Regions from separate parts of the Streptomyces sp. NPDC014907 genome, predicted to be linked through region 1. Evidence: riboswitches for the same ligand, from Rfam matches in the RefSeq annotation. Region 1 holds a riboswitch; each other region holds the start of a gene.
The links. Region 1 has a riboswitch for cyclic di-AMP ahead of ACZ3IL_RS16555 (LysM peptidoglycan-binding domain-containing protein). Riboswitches for the same ligand answer to the same signal wherever they lie in the genome.

Region 1 (6,803 bases):
CCGGCGAGCGCCGTGAGCACCGTCCGCTCCTCCGGGGCGAACCCGCGCGGCCGGTCGAACCCCAGGACGCAGGAGCCCACCGGCCGGCCCGAGGCGATCAGCGGCAGGAACGCCCGCGCCCCTTCCTCCGCGTCCAGCGGAAGACCCGGATACGCCCGGCCCAGCTGCTCCATCGACTCGAAGAACAGCGGCCGTCCCGTCGTCAGCGTCTCCACCCCCGGCGTCCGCGCGTCGAGCCCCATCCCGTCGAAGGGTTCGAGGAAGCCCCGGGGGAAGCCCTTCTCCCACGCCAGGTAGAGACGCCGGTCGCTCAGCAGGTAGATCGCCAGCTGCCGCCCGCCGAACGCCGGCAGCAGCTCCTCCGTCACCACCGCCGACACCTGGCGCGCGGTCACGGCCTCGGTGAGCGCGATCGCCAGGGCCACCGGCCGGTACAGGGCGGCCGCCCGGTCCCCCGGGGAGGTGAGGGCGTCCTCGGCGCGCCGGCCGGTCCCGGTCCTGTACGTGAGCCGCACCGGGTCCTCCTCGGGGGTGAGCACCATCGTCACCCCGTCCCGGCCCGGATGCAGCGAGACCGACAGCCACAGTCCCCCCTCCGGACGGGCCAGGAAGCGCACCGGCCCGCCGGAGAGCAGGGCGGCGCGCAACTGCTCCTCCTGGAAGGCGTGCCCGAACCAGGGCAGCGCCTCCCACAGCGGCCGCCCCGTCAGCACCCCGCGGGGCTCGCCGAGCAGCCGCTCCGTACGTTCGCTGACGTACGTGACGCGGCCGAGCCGGTCCACCGCCAGGATCGCCCACGGCAGCCGGTCGGTGGCGTCCGAGCCGACCAGGCCCGTCCCGAGGTCGACGAGGGTGCCCGTGAGCCGGACCGCTTCCCCGGGGGTGGTCCGCCGGGCCCGGGCGGACACCTCCAGGAGGTGCAGCCCGCCGTCCGGGCCCCTGAGGCGGAGCCTGCGCGCGAGGGGCCGCCCGCCCGCGACCGTCGCGTGCCGGGCCGCCGACCACAGCGCGTACCCGTCCTCCGGCGCCAGGAGGGAGGTGAGGAGCCCGATCGGGCAGGGCGAGGTCACGCCCGCCCCGAGGATCGCCAGGAGCCCGTCGTCCATCGTGACGGTGCCCGTGCCCAGGTCCCAGTCGAAGGAGCCGGACCGGACCGGCGCCCCCGAACCGGTCGGCAGCTGGACGCACACCGGGTCGCCGGACCAGTCGACCGGCGTCCCCCGGCGGGACAGGCCGGAGAGGGTCTCGCCGAGCCGGAGCGCGTGCCGTGTCAGCAGGTCGCGGTCCCGCGCGTTCACCGGGACGCCCGGTGTGGGGGACCGCAGCACCACGAGCACGCCGAAGCGCTCGCGGCCCGCGGTCACCGGCGCGTACAGCGAGGCGAAGGGGAACGGCAGGCTCGCCACCAGCTGGGGGAACCGCCGCATCGCCTCCTCGACGTCCGCGAGGTGGACGGCCTGGCCCGACCGGTGGACCTCGGCCACCGGGAACGGCCGGTTGACGTGCATCCGCCACCACGGGCGGAACAACGGGCCCGGAAGCCCCACGAGGACCGCGAGCCGCAACAGACCGGGTGTCTCGGAACGCAGGTACACCCCGCCCGCGTAGCCCCCGGTCTCCTCCACCGCGCCCAGCACCGTCTCCGCGAGCGTCCAGGCCGTCGTCCCGGGAGCGGGCCCGTCGCCGGGTTCGCTCCCGGGCGGACGCCCGGTACCCTCCGCCGGGCCGGGGCCGGACGCGCCGTGCGAGGTCACACAGCCAGGATGCCCCCGGGACGAAAGCCTCCGCATCCCGGACCCGGGCCGGGCCGCAGCCTCCGCCGGGCCGCCCCCTCCGCGTGCCCGGACCCCGGCCGGTCCGTGCCCGGACCCCGGCCGGTCCGTCCCCGACCTCGCGCTCGGCGCGGAGGCGGAGGCGACGCGGGCGCGGGCGCCGGGGTCGGGGGACGGGGGGCCGGGGTCCGCGACGGCCGCCCGGCCCCGGTGGCTCCGCGCGTCCTACCCTGGGAAGGGCGGACGGGAAACGGGTGCGCCGTTCCCCTCCGGCCCGGGCGAGTGGTGCGGGCGGGTCCTTCCGGGGCCGTTCCGCACAGGCGGAAGGGCGGTGGGCCGTGTTCTTCGACGATCGCGGTGACGCGGGACGGCGGCTCGCCGCCCGGCTGGACCGCTTCAGGGACGACGACGTCGTGGTCCTCGGCCTCCCGCGCGGAGGCGTGCCGGTGGCCGCCGAGGTCGCCCGTGCCCTCGGCGCCCCGCTCGACATCTGTCTCGTCCGGAAGCTGGGCGTGCCGGGGCGGCCCGAGGTGGCGATGGGCGCGCTCGGCGAGGGCGGCGTGCGGGTGCTCAACGAGCGGGTGCTCCGCGAGGCCGGCGTGGACGGGCGCGAGCTCGCCGCCGTGGAGGAGCGCGAGCTCGCCGAACTGGAGCAGCGGGTCCGCCGTTACCGGGGCAGTCGGCCGTCCCTGCCCCTGGACGGCCGGACGGTGCTGGTCGTCGACGACGGGCTGGCCACCGGAGCCACGGCCCTGGCCGCCTGCCGGGTGGTCCGCGCGCGGGGCGCGGCCCGGATCGTCCTCGCGGTCCCGGTCGCCCCGGCGGGCTGGACGGCCCGTTTCGCCGGTGAGGCCGACGAGACCGTCGGCGTCCACGCGCCGGAAGGGTTCTGGGCGGTCGGCCAGTTCTACCGGGACTTCCCGCAGACGCCGGACGCCGAGGTCGTCGCCTGCCTGGACCGGAGCCGGGCCGCGCACGCGCGCACCGGCGCGGACGCCGATGCCGGCGTTCCCGTCCCCGGGGACGCGGAGGTGCGGATACCGGTCGCCGGAACCGTTCTCGCCGGGCACCTCACCGTTCCCGAAGGGGCCCTCGGCGTCGTCCTGTTCGCCCACGGCAGCGGCAGCGGCCGCCACAGCCCCCGGAACGGGGCCGTCGCCGGGGCGCTCGGCGGTGCCGGTCTGGGGACCCTCCTGTTCGACCTGCTCACCGGGGACGAGCCGGCCGACCGGGCGCGGGTCTTCGACGTCCCGCTGCTCGCCGGCCGGCTCGCCGGAGCCACGGACTGGCTGACCGGACGGCTCGGCACGGAACTCCCGCTCGGCTACTTCGGCGCGAGCACGGGAGCGGCGGCCGCGCTGTGGGCGGCCGCCGCTCCCGGGTCCCCCGTCCGCGCCGTCGTCTCGCGCGGCGGCCGGCCGGATCTCGCCACCGAGCGCCTGGGCCGGGTACGGGCCCCGACCCTCCTGGTGGTGGGCGGCGAGGACCCTTCGGTCCTGGACCTCAACCGGCGGGCCCGGACGCTGCTGCGCTGCGAGAACCGGCTGGCCGTCGTGGAGGGCGCCACCCACCTCTTCGAGGAGCCCGGTGCCCTGGAGGAGGTAGCGGAACTCGCCGCCTCCTGGTTCACCGGGCACTTCCGGGACCCGGGCGTCAGTACGCCCCGTTGACGTTGTCGATGGAGCCGTAGCGGTCGGCCGCGTAGTTGCAGGCGGCGGTGATGTTGGCGACCGGGTCGTACAGGTCCATGGCCGTGCCCGGCACGTGGTAGGCGAGGAAGGTCGGCTCGATGACCTGGAGGAGGCCCTTCGAGGGGGTGCCGTTGACGGCGTTGATGTCCCAGTTGTTGATGGCCCGCGGGTTTCCGGAGGACTCGCGCATGACGTTGCGGTGGATGCCCTCGTAGGAACCGGGGATGCCGTGCCGGGCCATGATGTCCAGCGACTCCCGTATCCAGCCGTCGAGGTTGTCGGCGTAGCCGGTGGCGGCGACGGCCGCCGCCCGGACGGGAGCGGGGGCGGCCTGGGCGACGGCGGGAACGGCACCGGCGGCGGAGGCTCCCGTGGTGGTGGCGACGGCCGGGGTGGCGGTGCGGCGCTCGGAACGGTTCGCCCGTTCGGTCGAAGCGGACTTCTTCGCCTTCGGAGCGGTCTTCGCACCGGTCCGGCCCGTGGTCTCCGCCTGCCCGGGAACGGTCTTCGCGGAATTCCGATGAATCGTCAGTTCAAGACCGGGGTGAATGAGTGACGGATTGTCACCCACGATGCTCCGGTTGGCGCGGTAAAGGCTCTTCCAGCCTCCCTGAATTCCCTTCTTCCGGGCGATCAGGGAAAGCGAGTCACCGTTTGTGACGGTGTAGGTGCGCGAGGCGGCCGGCGCGGCGGGAGCGGTGGCGGCAGCCGGTGCGGCGGGGGCGGTGAACACCGTGGCCGCGGTGCCCGGCGTTCCGGCGGCGGGCGCGGCGCCGGCCGTGGCGGGGACGATGAGCGGCAGGGTCAGAGCGGCCCCACCGGTGCCGATCAGGGCCATACCACGGGAGATGGGGGTGCGGCGGGGGCGGCGGTGCTTGCCGTGTGCGGGCATGACGGATTCCTCTCCGGCGCCTGCGGGGTGAGCTGTCGGGTTCGGACGGGAGGTGTCCGGCCGCGAGCACGCGGCTTCACCCCGAGCCGCTCCGGGGATTCCGGAACGGCGTATTCGTGGGTCCCCCGCTCCTGCCGTCGGGTGAAAAGGGAGGTGTGCCGAGCGGCGGCAGGATTAGGCGTTCCGCTCGAATGGAGGTGACCGTAGGCCAGTAATGCGAGGAATAACAAGAGGATCAAAGCGGTGCTCTCCGGAAAAGGATCACCGAATTCGTTCGGCCCAAGATCGACCGGGTCCCGGGGGTCCCGAACTTCCTTGTGCGGCACGGGGGCGCGGGGCGCGCGGCGGACGGCGGGACGCGCAGAGTGAGTCGCGTCACCCGGAGGTCTATGTCCTGTATGCCCCGTAATTCCATTGATTGCCATAAAGGGGGAGGAAAGGTCCTTGCGATTCGCCGACCGTTCGGGGGGTGCTTTATTTACATCTCATGACACGTCGGGTCATAACTGGCAAAACGGTCATTTCTCCTGAAGGATGGAGGGCCCGACCCAGGAGCCGCCCCGATGCCCCCCTCCGCCCCCTCGCTCGGTCCCGCCCCCCTGACCGCCCCCGACGCCCTCGACCGCGAGGCGGTCGCCCTCTACGAGAGCGCCGCCTGGCGGCGGTTCGTCGCCGACTGGACGGCCGGGGAGGAACCCGCACCCGGCCCGCCGGAGGAGCGGAACTGGCGGGACCTGCTCAGCGTGCCGGTGGACCGGCTCGTGGCCGAGGCGCTCGACGCGCTGCCGGCGCCCCTCCCCGCCGAGCGCCGCCTTCCCGGGCGGCTCGGGGCCGTGCTGCCGGACCGCCTGCACGCCTGGCGCCGCATCGGCCAGGCCGAACTGCGCCCCTCGGTCCACCTCGGCTACGCGCGCCTCGTCCTGACGGAGTGGGGCTGGCAGAACGCCCCGTACAAACTGCGGAACAGGCGTGGGGCCCGGTGCGTCTGCGGAGCCCTCCTCGCCGCCCACCGCCTCGGCTACGGCGGCGCGGACACCATGAACGAGGCCGCCGCCTGGATCATGACCGAACTCCGGTCGCGGGGATGGCGGGACCTCATCGGCCCGTGGAACCGCGCCCCCGGCCGTACGGCCGCCGACGCGGTGGCCCTCCTCGACGCCGCCATCCACCGCGCCGCGCACGCCGGCCGCTGACGCCGCCCCGGGGCGGGCCCCGCGCCCGGGTGCCGGGTCGGCCGCCGGTGCTCGGTTTCCGGTCCCGGGGCGGCCGGTGCGCCGACGTGACCGGCTCCCGCCGATGCCGATGCCGACGAGGACCGTGAGGCCGTACCGGCCGCTCCGGTGGGCCACGGTGTCCGGGAAGGCCCCGGCGGCGGACCCCTGCGGTCCACGGGAATCGCGCCCCGCCCCTCGTGCCGTGGCGCGCCCCGGCGGCACGACGACGGGGGAGGGGCGGCCGAAGGCGCACGCCCGCGCGGTGACCGACGGGCCGCCGGCCGGAAGCCCCGGTGTCCCCGGCCGGCGGTCGATCCGGCCGCGCACCGGTGGCGAAGTCGGTGTCAGACGGTGAGGACCCGCACCCCGGCCTCGGTGAACTGGGCGACCGCCTCCGGGGAGATGCCGGTGTCCGTCACCAGGACGTCGACCCGGTCCAGACCGCAGATCCGCGCGAACGCCCGGCGGCCCGTCTTCGAGGAGTCGGTCACCACGACGACCCGGCTCGCCCGCTCCGCGAAGAGCCTGCTGATGCTCGCCTCGTCCTCGTGGTGCGCCATCGCGCCCAGTTCGGCGCCGATCCCGTCGACGCCGAGGATCACCACGTCGAGCACGACCTCGTCGAGCACCCCGGCCGCCAGCGGGCCGACCAGCTCGTAGGTCTGCGGGCGCGCGACACCGCCCGTGGCGACGATCTTGATCTGCGGGCGCACCGCCAGCTCGCCCGCGATGTTGAGGGCGTTGGTGACCACGGTCAGCGCCGGAGCCGCGGGCGCCGCCGGTCCCGGGGCCTCGGCGCGCCCGCCCGCGAACCGCAGCGCCAGCGTCCGCGCCACCTCCGTCGTCGTCGTGCCGCCGTTGAGCCCGACGACCTCGCCGGGCGCGACCAGACCGGCCGCGGTCTCCGCGATCCGCTTCTTCTCCGGCGCGTGCCGCGCCGACTTGTACCGCAGGGGGAGTTCGTACGACACGCCGTGCGCGACCGCACCGCCCCGCGTCCGCACGAGGAGCTGCCGCTCGGCGAGCTCGTCGAGGTCCCGGCGGATCGTGGCCGCGGAGACGTCGAGCGCCGCCGCCGCCTCCTCCACCTCGATCCTTCCCGAGGCCGCCAGTAGTTCGAGGAGCGTGTTCCACCGCTCGTGCTTGGACATGGGTCCCTCCCTCCCGGTCGTGCGAGCGTCCGATTCTAGCTGCCGGAGGGTGAGGGATCTGGAAACAGCGTGCATGTTTCTGC
Region 2 (6,803 bases), on a different contig from region 1:
GCCCTCGACCAGGTGGAGCCGGTCGCGCTTCTTGGTGCGGCGGAACTCGGAACGGCGCCGGACGACCTCGAATCGGTGGTCCAGGTAGACCTGGAGGAGCTCCCTGAGGCCGAGGGTGAGCGGCTGCCCGTCGACCAGCGCCACGTTGTTGATGCCGAAGGACTCCTCCATCGGCGTCAGCTTGTAGAGCTGCTCCAGGACCGCCTCGGGCACGAAGCCGTTCTTGATCTCGATGACCAGACGCAGCCCGTGGCTGCGGTCGGTGAGGTCCTTGACGTCCGCGATGCCCTGGAGCTTCTTGGAGCCGACCAGGTCCTTGATCTTGGAGATGACCTTCTCGGGGCCCACCGAGAAGGGCAGCTCGGTCACGACGATGCCCTTGCGGCGCGCCGTCACGTCCGTCACGGTCGCGGTGGCGCGGATCTTGAAGGTGCCGCGACCCGACTCGTACGCGTCCTTGATGCCGGAGAGGCCGACGATGCGGCCGCCGGTCGGCAGGTCCGGGCCGGGGACGAAGCGCATCAGCGCGTCGAGGTCGGCGTTCGGGTACCTGATCAGGTGGCGGGCGGCCGCGACGACCTCGCCCAGGTTGTGCGGGGGCATGTTGGTCGCCATGCCGACCGCGATGCCGGAGGCGCCGTTGACCAGCAGGTTCGGATAGGCGGCGGGCAGCGCCACCGGCTCCTGCTCCTGGCCGTCGTAGTTCGGCGCGAAGTCGACCGTGTCCTCCTCGATGGACTCGGTCATGAGCAGCGCGGCCGGGGCCATCCGCGACTCGGTGTACCGCATGGCGGCCGGCGGGTCGTCGTTCCCGAGGGAGCCGAAGTTGCCGTGGCCGTCGACGAGGGGGAGACGCATGGAGAAGGGCTGTGCCATGCGGACCATCGCGTCGTAGATCGACGCGTCGCCGTGCGGGTGCAGCTTGCCCATCACCTCGCCGACGACACGGGCGCACTTCACGAAGCCGCGGTCGGGCCGCAGCCCCATCTCGTTCATCTGGTAGACGATGCGGCGCTGGACGGGCTTCATGCCGTCGCGGGCGTCGGGAAGCGCGCGCGAGTAGATCACCGAGTACGCGTACTCGAGGAAGGAGCCCTGCATCTCGTCGACGACGTCGATGTCGAGGATCTTCTCCTCGTACGCGTCGTCCGGCGGCGGTGTTTTCGTGCTGCGGCGGGCCATCGCGGCTGCGGCTCCTTCACCAACATGGTTGCTCTGACGCGGACCATTGTGGACCGTGCCACCGACAACGCCGACCGCGACCCGGAAGAGGGACATCTCGAACGGGCGGGAACTTCGCCAGGTGTCGGCGCGCTTGCATACAGTGGCAGGACTTTTTCACATCGCGATCGAAGGGACGTACATGCCCATGGGTCACACGGCCACGGCCGAGGCCGGCTCCGGCGGCCTGACAGCGACCGAGCACCGGCTGGCGAACGGCCTGCGCGTGGTGCTCTCGGAGGACCACCTGACCCCGGTCGCCGCGGTCTGCCTCTGGTACGACGTCGGCTCGCGCCACGAGGTCGAGGGCCGCACGGGCCTGGCCCACCTCTTCGAGCACCTGATGTTCCAGGGGTCGAAGCAGGTCCACGGGAACGGTCACTTCGAACTGGTCCAGGGTGCGGGCGGCTCGCTCAACGGCACGACGAGCTTCGAGCGCACCAACTACTTCGAGACCATGCCCACGCACCAGCTGGAGCTCGCCCTCTGGCTGGAGGCCGACCGCATGGGTTCGCTCCTCGCCGCCCTGGACGACGAGTCCATGGAGAACCAGCGGGACGTCGTCAAGAACGAGCGCCGCCAGCGCTACGACAACGTGCCGTACGGCACGGCCTTCGAGAAGCTGACCGCCCTCGCCTACCCGGAGGGCCACCCCTACCACCACACGCCGATCGGCTCCATGGCCGACCTGGACGCGGCCACCCTGGAGGACGCGCGGAACTTCTTCCGCACGTACTACGCCCCGAACAACGCGGTGCTCTCCGTCGTCGGCGACATCGACCCGGAGCGGACCCTCGCCTGGATCGAGAAGTACTTCGGCTCCATCCCGTCCCACGACGGCAAGCCGGCCCCGCGCGACGGCTCGCTGCCCGACGTCATCGGCGAGCAGCTCCGCGAGGTCGTCGAGGAGGAGGTCCCGGCGCGCGCGCTGATGGCCGCCTACCGGCTGCCGCACGACGGCACGCGCGAGTGCGACGCCGCCGACCTGGCCCTGACGGTCCTGGGCGGCGGGGAGTCCTCCCGTCTGCACAACCGCCTCGTCCGCCGCGACCGCACGGCCGTCGCCGCCGGTTTCGGCCTGCTGCGCCTCGCCGGGGCGCCCTCGCTCGGCTGGCTGGACGTCAAGACGTCCGGGGGCGTCGAGGTCCCGCGGATCGAGGCAGCCGTCGACGAGGAGCTGGCCCGGTTCGCCGCCGAGGGGCCCACGCCCGAGGAGATGGAGCGCGCGCAGGCCCAGTTGGAGCGCGAGTGGCTGGACCGGCTCGGCACCGTCGCGGGCCGCGCCGACGAACTGTGCCGGTTCGCCGTGCTGTTCGGCGACCCGCAGCTCGCCCTCACCGCCGTCGACCGCATCCTCGACATCACCGCCGAGGAGGTGCGGGAGGCCGCCGCGGCCCGGCTGCGTCCCGACAACCGCGCGGTGCTCGTCTACGAGCCGGTGGCCGACGAACAGAGCGACAGCGACGAGGAAGAGGGGGCGGACCAGTGACCGACGCTGCCGTGTCTTTGACGAGCATGGAGTTCCACCCGCGGCCGGCGCCGGGCACCGCCCGGCCCTGGGCCTTCCCGGCCCCGGACCGCGGCGCCCTGGAGAACGGCCTGACCGTGCTCACCAGCCACCGCCCCGGCCAGCAGGTCGTGGCCGTGGAACTGTTCCTGCCGGCCCCGCTGGACGCCGAGCCGGCCGGTCTCGACGGCGTCGCGACCATCATGGCCCGCGCGCTGTCCGAGGGCACGGACAAGCACACCGCCGAGGAGTTCGCGGCCGAGCTGGAGCGCTGCGGCGCCACGCTCGACGCGCACGCCGACCACCCCGGTGTACGGGTCTCCCTGGAGGTCCCGGTCTCCCGGCTGCCCAAGGCGCTCGGTCTGCTCGCCGAGGCCCTGATCGCCCCGGCGTTCCTGGAGACCGAGGTCGAGCGCCTGGTGCGCAACCGTCTCGACGAGATCCCGCACGAGACGGCCAGTCCGGCCCGGCGGGCCGCCAAGCAGCTCTCCAAGGAGCTGTTCCCGGCCGAGTCCCGGATGTCCCGGCCGCGCCAGGGCACCGAGGAGACCGTCGCGGCGATCGACGCCGCCGCGGTCCGCGCCTTCTACGAGAGGCACGTGCGGCCCGCCACGGCGACCGCCGTGGTCGTGGGCGACCTGACCGGGGTGGACCTGGAGAAGGTCCTGGCGGAGACGCTGGGCGCCTGGACCGGCGATCCGGGCGAGCCGCTCCCGATGCCGCCGATCACCGCCGACGACACCGGAAGGGTCGTCATCGTGGACCGTCCCGGCGCCGTCCAGACCCAGCTGCTCATCGGCCGGATCGGCCCCGACCGGCACGCCAGCGTCTGGCCGGCCCAGATCCTCGGCACGTACTGCCTGGGCGGGACCCTGACCTCGCGTCTGGACCGGGTGCTGCGCGAGGAGAAGGGCTACACGTACGGCGTGCGGGCCTTCGGGCAGGTGCTCCGCTCCGACGCCGAGGGGAACGGCGCCGCGATGCTCGCCATCAGCGGCTCCGTCGACACCCCCCACACGGGCCCGGCCCTGGACGACCTGTGGAAGGTGCTGCGCACCCTGGCCGCCGAGGGCCTCACGGACGCCGAACGGGAGACGGCCGTGCAGAACCTGGTGGGGGTGGCGCCGCTCAAGTACGAGACGGCCGCCTCCGTCGCCGGAACGCTCGCCGACCAGGTGGAGCAGCACCTGCCGGACGACTTCCAGGCGCGGTTGTACGCGCGCCTGGCCGAGACCGGCACCGTCGAGGCGACCGCCGCCGTCGTCAGCGCCTTCCCGGTGGACCGGCTCGTCACCGTCCTGGTGGGCGACGCGGCGCAGATCGCGGAGCCGGTGCGCGCGCTCGGCATCGGTGAGGTCACCGTCGTCGGCGGCTGACCGCTCCTCGCGGGGCCGGCGGCCCACCGCCGCCGGCCCCGCGCACGGGGTCCCGGCCCGACGGCCCGTCAAGGGCGCTGTTCCTCCGGGGGAGAAGCGCGCCGTGAGGGACCACCCGCAAGGGAATTGTCCGTATTGGCGGCAAGAGTGATCTTCTGCCCTGTGGCATGTCTTACAAAAGGTCATGTTCGGTTGGTGATCGACTGGCGGCCCGCATACCGTCGATCCGGCTGTTCGCCAGTCGTACCCGCCGCACCCGCGGCACCGGACAGCCATCGCCGAGTCCCCGTCAGGCGCGAGCCCGGGGAGCCGGGGACCCGCACGCAGTCCCTGGGGTGAATCGGACGCCTTCGTCCCGTACGGAGGGGCCCGTAGGAGACCTTCCTGCTCCGAACCCGTCAGCTAACCCGGTAGGCGAGAAGGAGGGAAAGGAAACAGCGTCTTCATGGCGTTCACCCGTGCCACCGGGAAGCATCGTGGACCGAGCCGGATGACGCGCCGCGGCGCGGGCATCGCCGGCGCAGCGACACTGGCCACCACCGGCGTCATCGGAACCCTCGCCTCCCCGGCGCTCGCCGCCGACACGGACCACCGCTCGCCCGAGGACACCGGCCTCGTCGAGGTGATCACCGAGGACTCCCTCGTCGACCGCGTCAACGCCCAGGCCGCCGCCCAGGACCGGCAGGCCTTCGAGGCCGCGGCCGAGGCGAAGCTCCGGGCCGAGGCGAAGCGCAAGGCCGAGGCCCGCGCGAAGGAGATCCGCGAGGCGAAGGAGCGCGCCGCCCGCGAGGCCGAGCGCCGCCGCCTGAACTCCTTCCAGCTCCCCGTCGCCGGTTCGTACGTCTCCACCGGGTACAAGACCGGCGGTTCGCTCTGGTCCTCCGGCAGCCACTCCGGCGTCGACTTCCACGCCGCCTACGGCAGCCGTGTCGTCTCCGTCGGCTCCGGCACCGTCGTCGAGACCGGCTGGGGCGGCGCGTACGGCAACAACATCGTCATCCGGATGAACGACGGCACGTACACCCAGTACGGTCACCTCTCCTCCATCGGGGTGTACGTCGGCCAGACCGTCGAGCCGGGACAGCAGATCGGCGTCTCGGGCTCGTCCGGCAACTCGACCGGCCCGCACCTCCACTTCGAGGCGCGCACGAGCCCCGAGTACGGCTCCGACATCGACCCGGTCGCCTACCTCCGCGCCCGCGGCGTCGCCGTCTGACACCGCCTCCTCCGCGTGCCCCCGGACCCGGGGGGCACCCGCGTCGAGAAAGCCCCGGCTCGCACTGAGCCGGGGCTTTTCTTCGGCCAAAAGAAGCCCATGAAATCCGGTGGGGCATCGGAAATTCCGGCGGGCTGCAATAGAGTCGTGGACCGGGCGCGAAACGGGCGCCGCCCGAATGGGCTCGCGCGGAACGAGGCGGAGGTCGGACATGCGTATTCCCGCGCATTCGGTGTGCACGGCGATCCGGGACGACATCGTCTCCGGCGTCTTCGCGCGGGGGAGCCGGCTGACCGAGGAGCAGCTCGCCCGCCGGTACGGGGTCTCCCGCGTCCCGGTCCGCGAGGCGCTGCGCACCCTGGAGTCGGAGGGCTTCGTCCTCACCCGGCGCCACGCGGGGGCACACGTGGCCGAACCCACCGAGCGGGAGGCGGCCGACCTGCTCGACATGCGGGCGCTGCTCGAACCGCTGGGGGCGGCGCGGGCCGCGCAGCGGCGCACCGAGGCCCATCTCAAGGTGCTGCGCGGTCTGGTCAGGCTGGGTCAGGAACGGGCCGAGCGGAGCCCGGGCGAGGATCTGCGCCCGCTCGGCGGCTGGTTCCACGAGACGCTCGCGCAGGCCTGCGGCAGCCCGGCCCTGACGGCGCTGCTCACCCAGTTGCGGTACAAGATCGCCTGGGTGTACGCGATCGAGCAGCCCGGACGGCCGGTGGACGCCTGGGCCGAGCACGGCGCGATCGTGGACGCCGTGGCGCGCGGTGACGCGGAGCGGGCGAGGGTGCTGACCGCGCTGCACACGGAGCGCTCGCTGCCGCTGCACCGGCTCAAGGGGGCGGAGCGGGGCCGTGTGAGGGTTCCGCAACATGCCGTCAACACGACGAGCGCCCGGAATTAACACGTCCACCGTATACAAGACCGTGGGCAAGGGGGCGGAATTCGGCGGACGCTTTTCGTGCTGCCCGAAAAAAGGGGGACGGGAAAGGAGAAATGCCGTGCCCCGCGATTGCGGCGGTCACGGCATTTCAGGATGCGAAAAGAGCGAAGGCGCGAGGGGGACGGGAGTCGTTCCCGGCTCGGGCGCCCGGCCGGGCCCCGGCCCGGACCCGACCCGGAACGATTCCGGCCCGACTCGCCCCAGAGCGGTCCGACCCGACCCGATCCGGCTCGACCCGGTCCGGAGCGGCCCCGGTCCGGGCCCGCTCGTGAACCGGACGGTTCAGACGGTCTCGGGGAGCTCGTCCAGGCCCTCGGCGACCAGCTTCGCGAGGCGGTCCAGCGCGGCCTCGGCGCCCTCGGCGTCCGAGGCGAGCACGATCTCCTCGCCGCCCTGCGCGCCCAGGCCGAGCACCGAGAGCATGGAAGCGGCGTTCACGGGGGCGCCGTCGGACTTGGCGATCGTCACCGGAACGCCGGAAGCCGTGGCGGCACGGACGAAGATGGACGCGGGGCGGGCGTGCAGGCCCTCGGCCCATCCGACGTTGAC
Region 3 (6,803 bases), on a different contig from region 1:
CCTATGCCTCCCACCAGGCGATCTTCGCCGGTTTCCTGCCGACCCCCGCCGCGCAGGGGCCCCATCCCCGGCTGTTCGCGGCCCGTTTCGCGGGGAGCGAGTCGACCGCCGGCGGCACCTGGGTCCACGACACCCCCGACTTCGTCTCCGCCCTCGCGGACGAGGGCTACCGGACGGTCTGCATAGGCGGGGTGGGCTTCTTCGACAAGCGGCCGCCGCTCGGCTCCGTGCTCCCCGGCCTGTTCCGGGAGAGCCACTGGGAGCCCTCCTTCGGCGTCGCCTCCCCCACGTCGTTCGAGTCCCAGGTCGAGCGCGCCGAGGAGGTGGTGGCGGGGCTCCCCCGGGAGGAGCGGCTCTTCCTCTTCGTCAACGTGTCGGCGCTGCACCAGCCGAACTGGTTCCACCTGCCGGGGGCGACGCGCGAGGCGGGCGACTCGCGGGAGACGCACGCGGCGGCCCTGGAGTACGTCGACCGGCACATCGGGCGGCTCTTCGCCGCGGCGAGCGCCCGGCGCCCCTGTTTCGCGATCGTCTGCTCCGACCACGGCACCGCGTACGGGGAGGACGGCTTCACCGGTCACCGGCTCGGCCACGAGGTCGTGTGGACGGTGCCGTACGCGCAGTTCGTCCTGCCGGGCCCCGGCGGGGAGGCCGCCGCGTGAAGGCCTCCGGCGTCCCCCTCCCCCGTCCGTACCGGAGCTACGTCTACGCCTACCCGCACAAGACGGCGTACCGGAGGCTCCCCGAACGGCCCGGACTGGCCGCGCTCTGGGCCCGGGAGCCGAAGGACGCGCTCTCCCTCTACGCGCACGTGCCGTTCTGCGAGGTCCGCTGCGGCTTCTGCAACCTCTTCACCAGGATCGGCGCCCCCGACGGGCTGACCACCCGCTACCTCGACGCCCTCGACCGGCAGGCGGCCGCCGTGCGCGAGGCCCTGGGCGACGGGGCTCCGGTGCGGTTCGCCACGGCGGCGTTCGGCGGCGGCACGCCCACCTTCCTCACCGCCGCCGAGCTGGAGCGGCTCTGCGACATCGCGGAGAAGCGCATGGGGGCGGACCTGCGGGCGGTGCCGCTGTCCGTGGAGACCTCGCCCGCGACCGCGACCGCCGACCGGCTCGCGCTGCTCGTGGAGCGGGGGGCCACCCGGCTCAGCATCGGGGTGCAGAGCTTCGTGGAGGCCGAGGCGCGGGCGGCGGTCCGGCCGCAGCGCCGGGCGGACGTGGAGGCGGCGCTCGGCCGGATCCGGGACACCGGCGTCCCCGTGCTCAACATCGACCTGATCTACGGGATCGGCGGGCAGACCGAGGAGTCCTGGCGCGCGTCGCTCGACGCGGCCCTGGCCTGGCGCCCGGAGGAGCTGTACCTCTATCCGCTGTACGTCCGGCCGCTGACCGGGCTGGGCCGCCTGCCCGCCGAGGACGACCGGGAGTGGGACGAGCGGCGGCTGCGGCTGTACCGGTGCGGCCGGGACCACCTCCTGGCCCGCGGCTACGAGCAGGTGTCGATGCGGATGTTCCGGCGGGCGGACGCGGCGCCGCCCGGCCCCGCCGACCACGCGTGCCAGACGGACGGGATGATCGGCCTGGGCTGCGGGGCCCGTTCGTACACCTCCGCCCTGCACTACTCCTTCGACTACGCCGTGGACATGCGGGAGGTCCGCTCGATCGTCGACGCCTACACGGAGACCGGGGACTTCTCGCGCGCCGAGGTGGGCCGGTGGGTCGACGCCGGGGAGGCCCGCCGCCGTCATCTGCTCCAGTCGCTGCTCCAGGCGGAGGGGATGCCGGTCGCCGGGTACGAGGAGCGGTTCGGTTCCTCGCCGTTCGCGGACTTCCCCGGGGAGCTGGCCCGGTTCGAGGCGTTCGGCTGGCTGGACGGGGAGGCGCCGGAGGGGCTGCTGCGGCTCTCGCCGGAGGGCCTGGCGTACTCGGACGGGCTGGGTCCGGAACTGTTCTCGCCCGGGGTGCGGGCCGCGATGGCCGCGTACGAGCCGAAGTAGGGGCCGGCCGTGGATCTGACACTGCTCTACCGGGGGCCGCTGTCCTCCTGCGACTTCGACTGCCCGTACTGTCCCTTCGCCAAGCGCCGGGACAGCCGGGAGCAGCTGCGCGCGGACCGGGCGGCGCTCGAACGGTTCACCGGGTGGGCCGCCGCGCAGACCGGGGACCGGCTGCGCGTCCTGTTCACGCCGTGGGGCGAGGGCCTGGTGCGCTCCTGGTACCGGCGGGCCCTCGTCGAGCTGTCCCGGCTGCCGCACGTCGAACGGGTGGCGATCCAGACCAATCTGAGCTGCCGGACCGACTGGCTGGCGGAGGCGGACCGGGAGAGCGTGGCGCTCTGGTGCACGTACCACCCCGGGCAGACGGCGCCCAGGCGCTTCCTCGCCAAGTGCCGCGACCTGGCGGAGCGGGGCGTGCGGTTCAGCGTCGGCGTGGTCGGTCTTCCCGCGCACCTGGAGGACGCGCGGCGGCTGCGGGACGCGCTGCCGCCGCACGTGTACCTGTGGGTGAACGCGGCCGAGGGGCACACGTACTCCGACGCGGAGGCCGCGCGGTGGACGGAGCTCGACCCGCTCTTCCCGTACAGCCGGCATCCGCACCGCTCGGCGGGGCTGCCGTGCCGCACCGGAGAGTCGGTGATCTCGGTGGACGGCGGGGGGACGGTGCGGCGCTGCCACTTCGTCAGGGCCGAGCTGGGCAACCTGTACGACGGCTCGTACCGCGCCGCCCTGCGTCCCCGCCCCTGCCCCCTCGCCGTCTGCGACTGCCACATCGGCTACGTCCACCTGGAGACGCTGCCGCTGTACGACGTGTTCGCCGGCGGGGTCCTGGAACGGATTCCCGCCGTGCCGCCCGCTACAGGGCGATGAGGTCCCCGAGGGGCATCAGGTCGGGGCGCTTGGCCGCGACGCGGTCCCCGGAGCTCTCGCCGCGCAGCCGGCGCCCGATCCAGGGCACGAGGTGCTCCCTCGCCCACTGGATGTCGTCGCGGCGCACCTCGAGCGTGCCGCGCGGCGGGACCGGCGGCCACGCCTGGTCGGGGTCGGCGGGCACCGGGATGCCGAGGACCTGGGCGGCGCGCAGGGCGACCCGGGTGTGTCCCTCGGGCGAGAGGTGCAGGCGGTCGCCGTCCCAGGCCCGCCGGTCCTGGACGGACTTCAGGGACCACAGGTCGAGGACCGGGCAGTCGTAGCGGTCCGCGATGGCGCGGACGTGCGCGGTGTAGGTGGCGATCTTGCCGCGCAGGTGCCGGAGCAGGGGGACGTCGCGGGTGTCGAAGCCGGTGGTCACCATGACGGTCCCGACGGCGGAGGTCAGGTCGGCGACGGCGCGCTCGAAGCGCTCGGCCACGTCGTCCGGGTCGGAGCCGGGACGGATGATGTCGTTGCCGCCGGCGCAGAAGGTCACCAGGTCGGGGGCGAGTTCCTTCGCCCGGGGGACCTGTTCCGCCACGATCTGGTCGAGGAGCCGGCCCCGTACGGCCAGGTTGGCGTAGCGGAAGGAGTCGTGCTCCGGCAGCCGGTCGGCGAGCAGGACCGCGAAGCGGTCCGCCCAGCCGACGTACGTCCCGTCGGGGCCCGGGTCTCCGACGCCTTCGGTGAAGCTGTCACCGATCGCCGTGTACGACCCGAATGCGTTCATGTCTCTTGATCTCGAATCGTCTGCCACGAACGCACATCATTCCTTCTTCCGTGTGACCTACGCGACCGTAAGGAGGGGTTGACGGCGGGTGATATATGCCACCGGTAAAGATTCCGCCACGTCGGAATACGACGGCGGCCCGGTGCTTTCGCGCCGGGCCGCCGGAAAAGGGGGTTCTCGCCGTTTTCGTCAGACGGAGACGCCGTGTCCGCGCAGGTATGCCAGCGGGTCGACGTCCGAGCCGTAGCTCGGCGAGGTGCGGATCTCGAAGTGCAGGTGCGGGCCGGTGGAGTTGCCGGTGGAGCCGGAGAGGCCGATCTGCTGGCCGCCGGTGACGGACTGGCCGGCCGAGACCGCGAGGGAGGAGAGGTGGGCGTACTGCGAGTAGTTGCCGTCGGCGTGCTTGATGACGACCTCGTTGCCGTAGGAGCCGCTCCAGCCGGCGGAGACGACCGTGCCGGCGCCGACGGCGCGGACGGTGGTGCCGGAGGAGGCGATGAAGTCGACACCGGTGTGGTAGCCGGAGGACCACATGGAGCCGGAGGCGCGGTACGGGGTGGAGAAGCCGCCGGTGACGGGGGCGACCCAGCCGGTGGAGGAACCGGTCGGGGAGCCGGTGGAGCCGCCGGGGGCGTCCGTGGTGGTGGCGGCCGGGGCGGCGGCGCGGCGGGTCTCGCGGGAGGCGCGCGGGGTGTCGTCGCCCTTCCCGGAACTCCGCGTGACCGGGGCGCTCTTCGGGCCGGCGGGGGCGGAGCCCCGGGCGCCGACGGTGAGCTTCATGCCGGGCATGATGAGGGAGGGGTCCGCGCCGATGGTCCGGCGGTTGTCCTCGTACAGCTTCTGCCAGCCGCCCGTGACGTGGTGGTCGGCGGCGATCTTCGACAGGTGGTCGCCGCGGACGACGGAGTACGTCACCGGCGTGTTCCTCGCGGCGGCCGGGGCGGCCTCGGCGGGGGTGGCCTTCACCGGGACGGCCTGCACCTGGGAGGCGGCCACGACGGCCGGCGCGGGGGCGGCGGCCGGGGCGGCCTGCTCGGCGGCGTGGGCGCCCGTGGCTCCGAGGAGCGGGAGGGCGACGACGGCGCCTCCCGTGCCGGCGGCGGCGAATCCGCGGGTGAGGAGGTTGTTCTTCGGGCGGCGGTGCTTACCCTTCGCGGGCATGGATCGTTCCTCTCCGGCGCCTGCGAGGTGAGCTGTCGGGTTCGGACTGGAGATGTCCGGCCGCGTTCTCACGCGGCTTCACCCCGAGCCGTCCTGTGTCACGGGACCGGCGTACTTCCTGGGTCCCCCGCTCCTGCCACGCATGGGATGGGTGGAATTCCGGACGGTGGCAGGATTCGGCGGTCCGACCGGATTGACGGTGACGCTAGACGAGCGGGGTCGGCGCGAACAAGCCACTGCTCCGGCCCGGGATTCCCCGCTAGATCATTACGGCGGGATCACGGTCACCCTCCGTGGATGACGGTCCTTCGATTTCCCTTTGGCGTACGGAAATCACGCCGGTCCCCCGGCCACGATCCGTCACTTCTATGACGCTGCTCACGCGCCGCCTTCCATCTCCCCCTCAACCAGGGCTTGTTATACCCAAGGCCTCAATTCGGACAGTTCCCCCATTACCGTCCGAGGGGGTGCGCCACGCGCCTCCCGCCCGGATGATTGCCCCAGGAACCCGTCCCGCGCCGGACACCCGAACGCCGACCCCCAGGAGCATCCGTGACGCAGCAGTTGCCGCAGGTCCCGCCCGCCGAAGCCGTCGAGCCCGAGCTTGCGGGGGTCCGCAACTTCCGGGACGTGGGCGGCCTGCCGACGGCGGACGGGCGTGCCGTCCGCCCCGGCCGCCTCTTCCGCAGCGGCCACCTGGCCCACGCGACCGAGGCCGACGCCGCCTTCCTCGCCTCGCTCGGCCTGCACACCGTCTTCGACTTCCGCAACGAGGCCGACCGGCGGATCGAGGGCGCGGACGTCGAGCTGCCGGGCGTGCGCAACGTGAACATACCGCTCAACGACCCGGCCGACGGCAAGGAGTTCTGGAAGCTGGTGCGCGACGGCGGGATCGCACAGCTGCGGGAGGCCCTGGGCGACGGCAGGGCGGCCGCCCGGATGTCCGATTCGTACCGGAGGATGGTGGTCGAGCGAACCACGGAACACAGCCGCATCCTGCACTCCATGGCGGAGGAGAGCGTGCCGGCGCTGATGCACTGCGCGGCGGGGAAGGACCGCGCCGGGCTCGCCGTCGCGATCACCCTGCTCGCCGTCGGGGTCGACCGCGAGGCGATCGAGGCCGACTACGTGAAGTCGAACGAGCCGCACCGCCGCTACAAGGTGCGCCGCGGCTCCACCGCTCCGGACGCCATGGGGCCCGAGGTGATGGAGTTGCTGAGCCCGCTCTTCGACGCGCGCGCGGAGTACCTGCGGGCCGCCTTCGAGACGATCGACACGACCTGGGGCTCGGTGGACGCCTATCTCGCCGAGGGGCTGGGCCTGGCTCCGGAGACGCGCGAGCGGCTGCGGGAGCGCCTGCTCACGGAGGCGTAGACCCGGCGGCTCCACCCGCCCGGCGCCCGGCCTACTGGTTCTGCCCGCCCAGCATGAAGAGCAGGTAGAGGAAGCCGGCGAAGAGGTGACCGGCGATCAGGTAGGCGAAGAGGCGGAGCACCAGGCCCTTGGGGAACTTGCCCTCCCCGCGCTCCTCGCCGGTGACGGGTGCGGACTTCTCGGACATGTCGGTCCTTTCCTTGGAATGCGTCACGAAGGTCGGCGCCGGTGCGGGGTCCCGTCGCCGAGGCACAGCTCGGCGGCGGGGCTCTGCAGGAGGGTGTGCACGAAGAGCAGCTCGGCCCCGCCGGGGGTGGCGGCACCGATCCGGTGCGGGGTGAGCGAGTCGAAGTGCGCGCCGTCCCCGGGATCGAGGACGTGGACCGTCTCCCCGAGCGCGAGCCGCACCCGGCCCTCCAGGACGTGGATCCACTCCTCGCCCGGGTGGACGCGCACGATGTCGCCCCGGGTGGCGTACGGCACGTGGACCCGCAGGCACTGGAGGGCGCGTCCGGCGCCGCCCGCCTGGCGGTAGATCCAGCCGTCGGCCTCGACCGGCTCGGAGCGGCCGGCCCGGATCACGGGGTCCCGCTCGGGAGGGGACTCCCCCAGGAGTTCCGAGACCGT

Region 2: another riboswitch for cyclic di-AMP. It lies ahead of ACZ3IL_RS26300 (M23 family metallopeptidase); the one in region 1 lies ahead of ACZ3IL_RS16555 (LysM peptidoglycan-binding domain-containing protein).
Region 3: another riboswitch for cyclic di-AMP. It lies ahead of ACZ3IL_RS14255 (peptidoglycan DD-metalloendopeptidase family protein); the one in region 1 lies ahead of ACZ3IL_RS16555 (LysM peptidoglycan-binding domain-containing protein).

Annotation. Positions count from the first base shown of each region.
Region 1 covers NZ_JBVHEG010000005.1:305,063-311,865, reverse strand. Annotated here, with positions in the region: gene ACZ3IL_RS16565 (GAF domain-containing SpoIIE family protein phosphatase) at 1-1,754, opposite strand, end outside; gene ACZ3IL_RS16560 (phosphoribosyltransferase family protein) at 2,111-3,442, shown strand; gene ACZ3IL_RS16555 (LysM peptidoglycan-binding domain-containing protein) at 3,426-4,355, opposite strand; cyclic di-AMP (ydaO/yuaA leader) riboswitch at 4,360-4,543, opposite strand; gene ACZ3IL_RS16550 (DUF6197 family protein) at 4,919-5,548, shown strand; gene ACZ3IL_RS16545 (DeoR/GlpR family DNA-binding transcription regulator) at 5,914-6,720, opposite strand.
Region 2 covers NZ_JBVHEG010000013.1:96,394-103,196, forward strand. Annotated here, with positions in the region: gene ACZ3IL_RS26285 (DNA gyrase/topoisomerase IV subunit A) at 1-1,182, opposite strand, end outside; gene ACZ3IL_RS26290 (M16 family metallopeptidase) at 1,364-2,710, shown strand; gene ACZ3IL_RS26295 (M16 family metallopeptidase) at 2,737-4,104, shown strand; cyclic di-AMP (ydaO/yuaA leader) riboswitch at 4,371-4,536, shown strand; gene ACZ3IL_RS26300 (M23 family metallopeptidase) at 4,550-5,320, shown strand; gene ACZ3IL_RS26305 (GntR family transcriptional regulator) at 5,532-6,215, shown strand; gene ACZ3IL_RS26310 (HPr family phosphocarrier protein) at 6,537-6,803, opposite strand, start outside.
Region 3 covers NZ_JBVHEG010000004.1:451,999-458,801, forward strand. Annotated here, with positions in the region: gene ACZ3IL_RS14235 (STM4013/SEN3800 family hydrolase) at 1-662, shown strand, start outside; gene ACZ3IL_RS14240 (STM4012 family radical SAM protein) at 659-1,999, shown strand; gene ACZ3IL_RS14245 (STM4011 family radical SAM protein) at 2,009-2,869, shown strand; gene ACZ3IL_RS14250 (SGNH/GDSL hydrolase family protein) at 2,856-3,668, opposite strand; gene ACZ3IL_RS14255 (peptidoglycan DD-metalloendopeptidase family protein) at 3,831-4,802, opposite strand; cyclic di-AMP (ydaO/yuaA leader) riboswitch at 4,805-4,966, opposite strand; gene ACZ3IL_RS14260 (tyrosine-protein phosphatase) at 5,355-6,176, shown strand; gene ACZ3IL_RS14265 (DUF6126 family protein) at 6,208-6,363, opposite strand; gene ACZ3IL_RS14270 (helix-turn-helix domain-containing protein) at 6,387-6,803, opposite strand, start outside.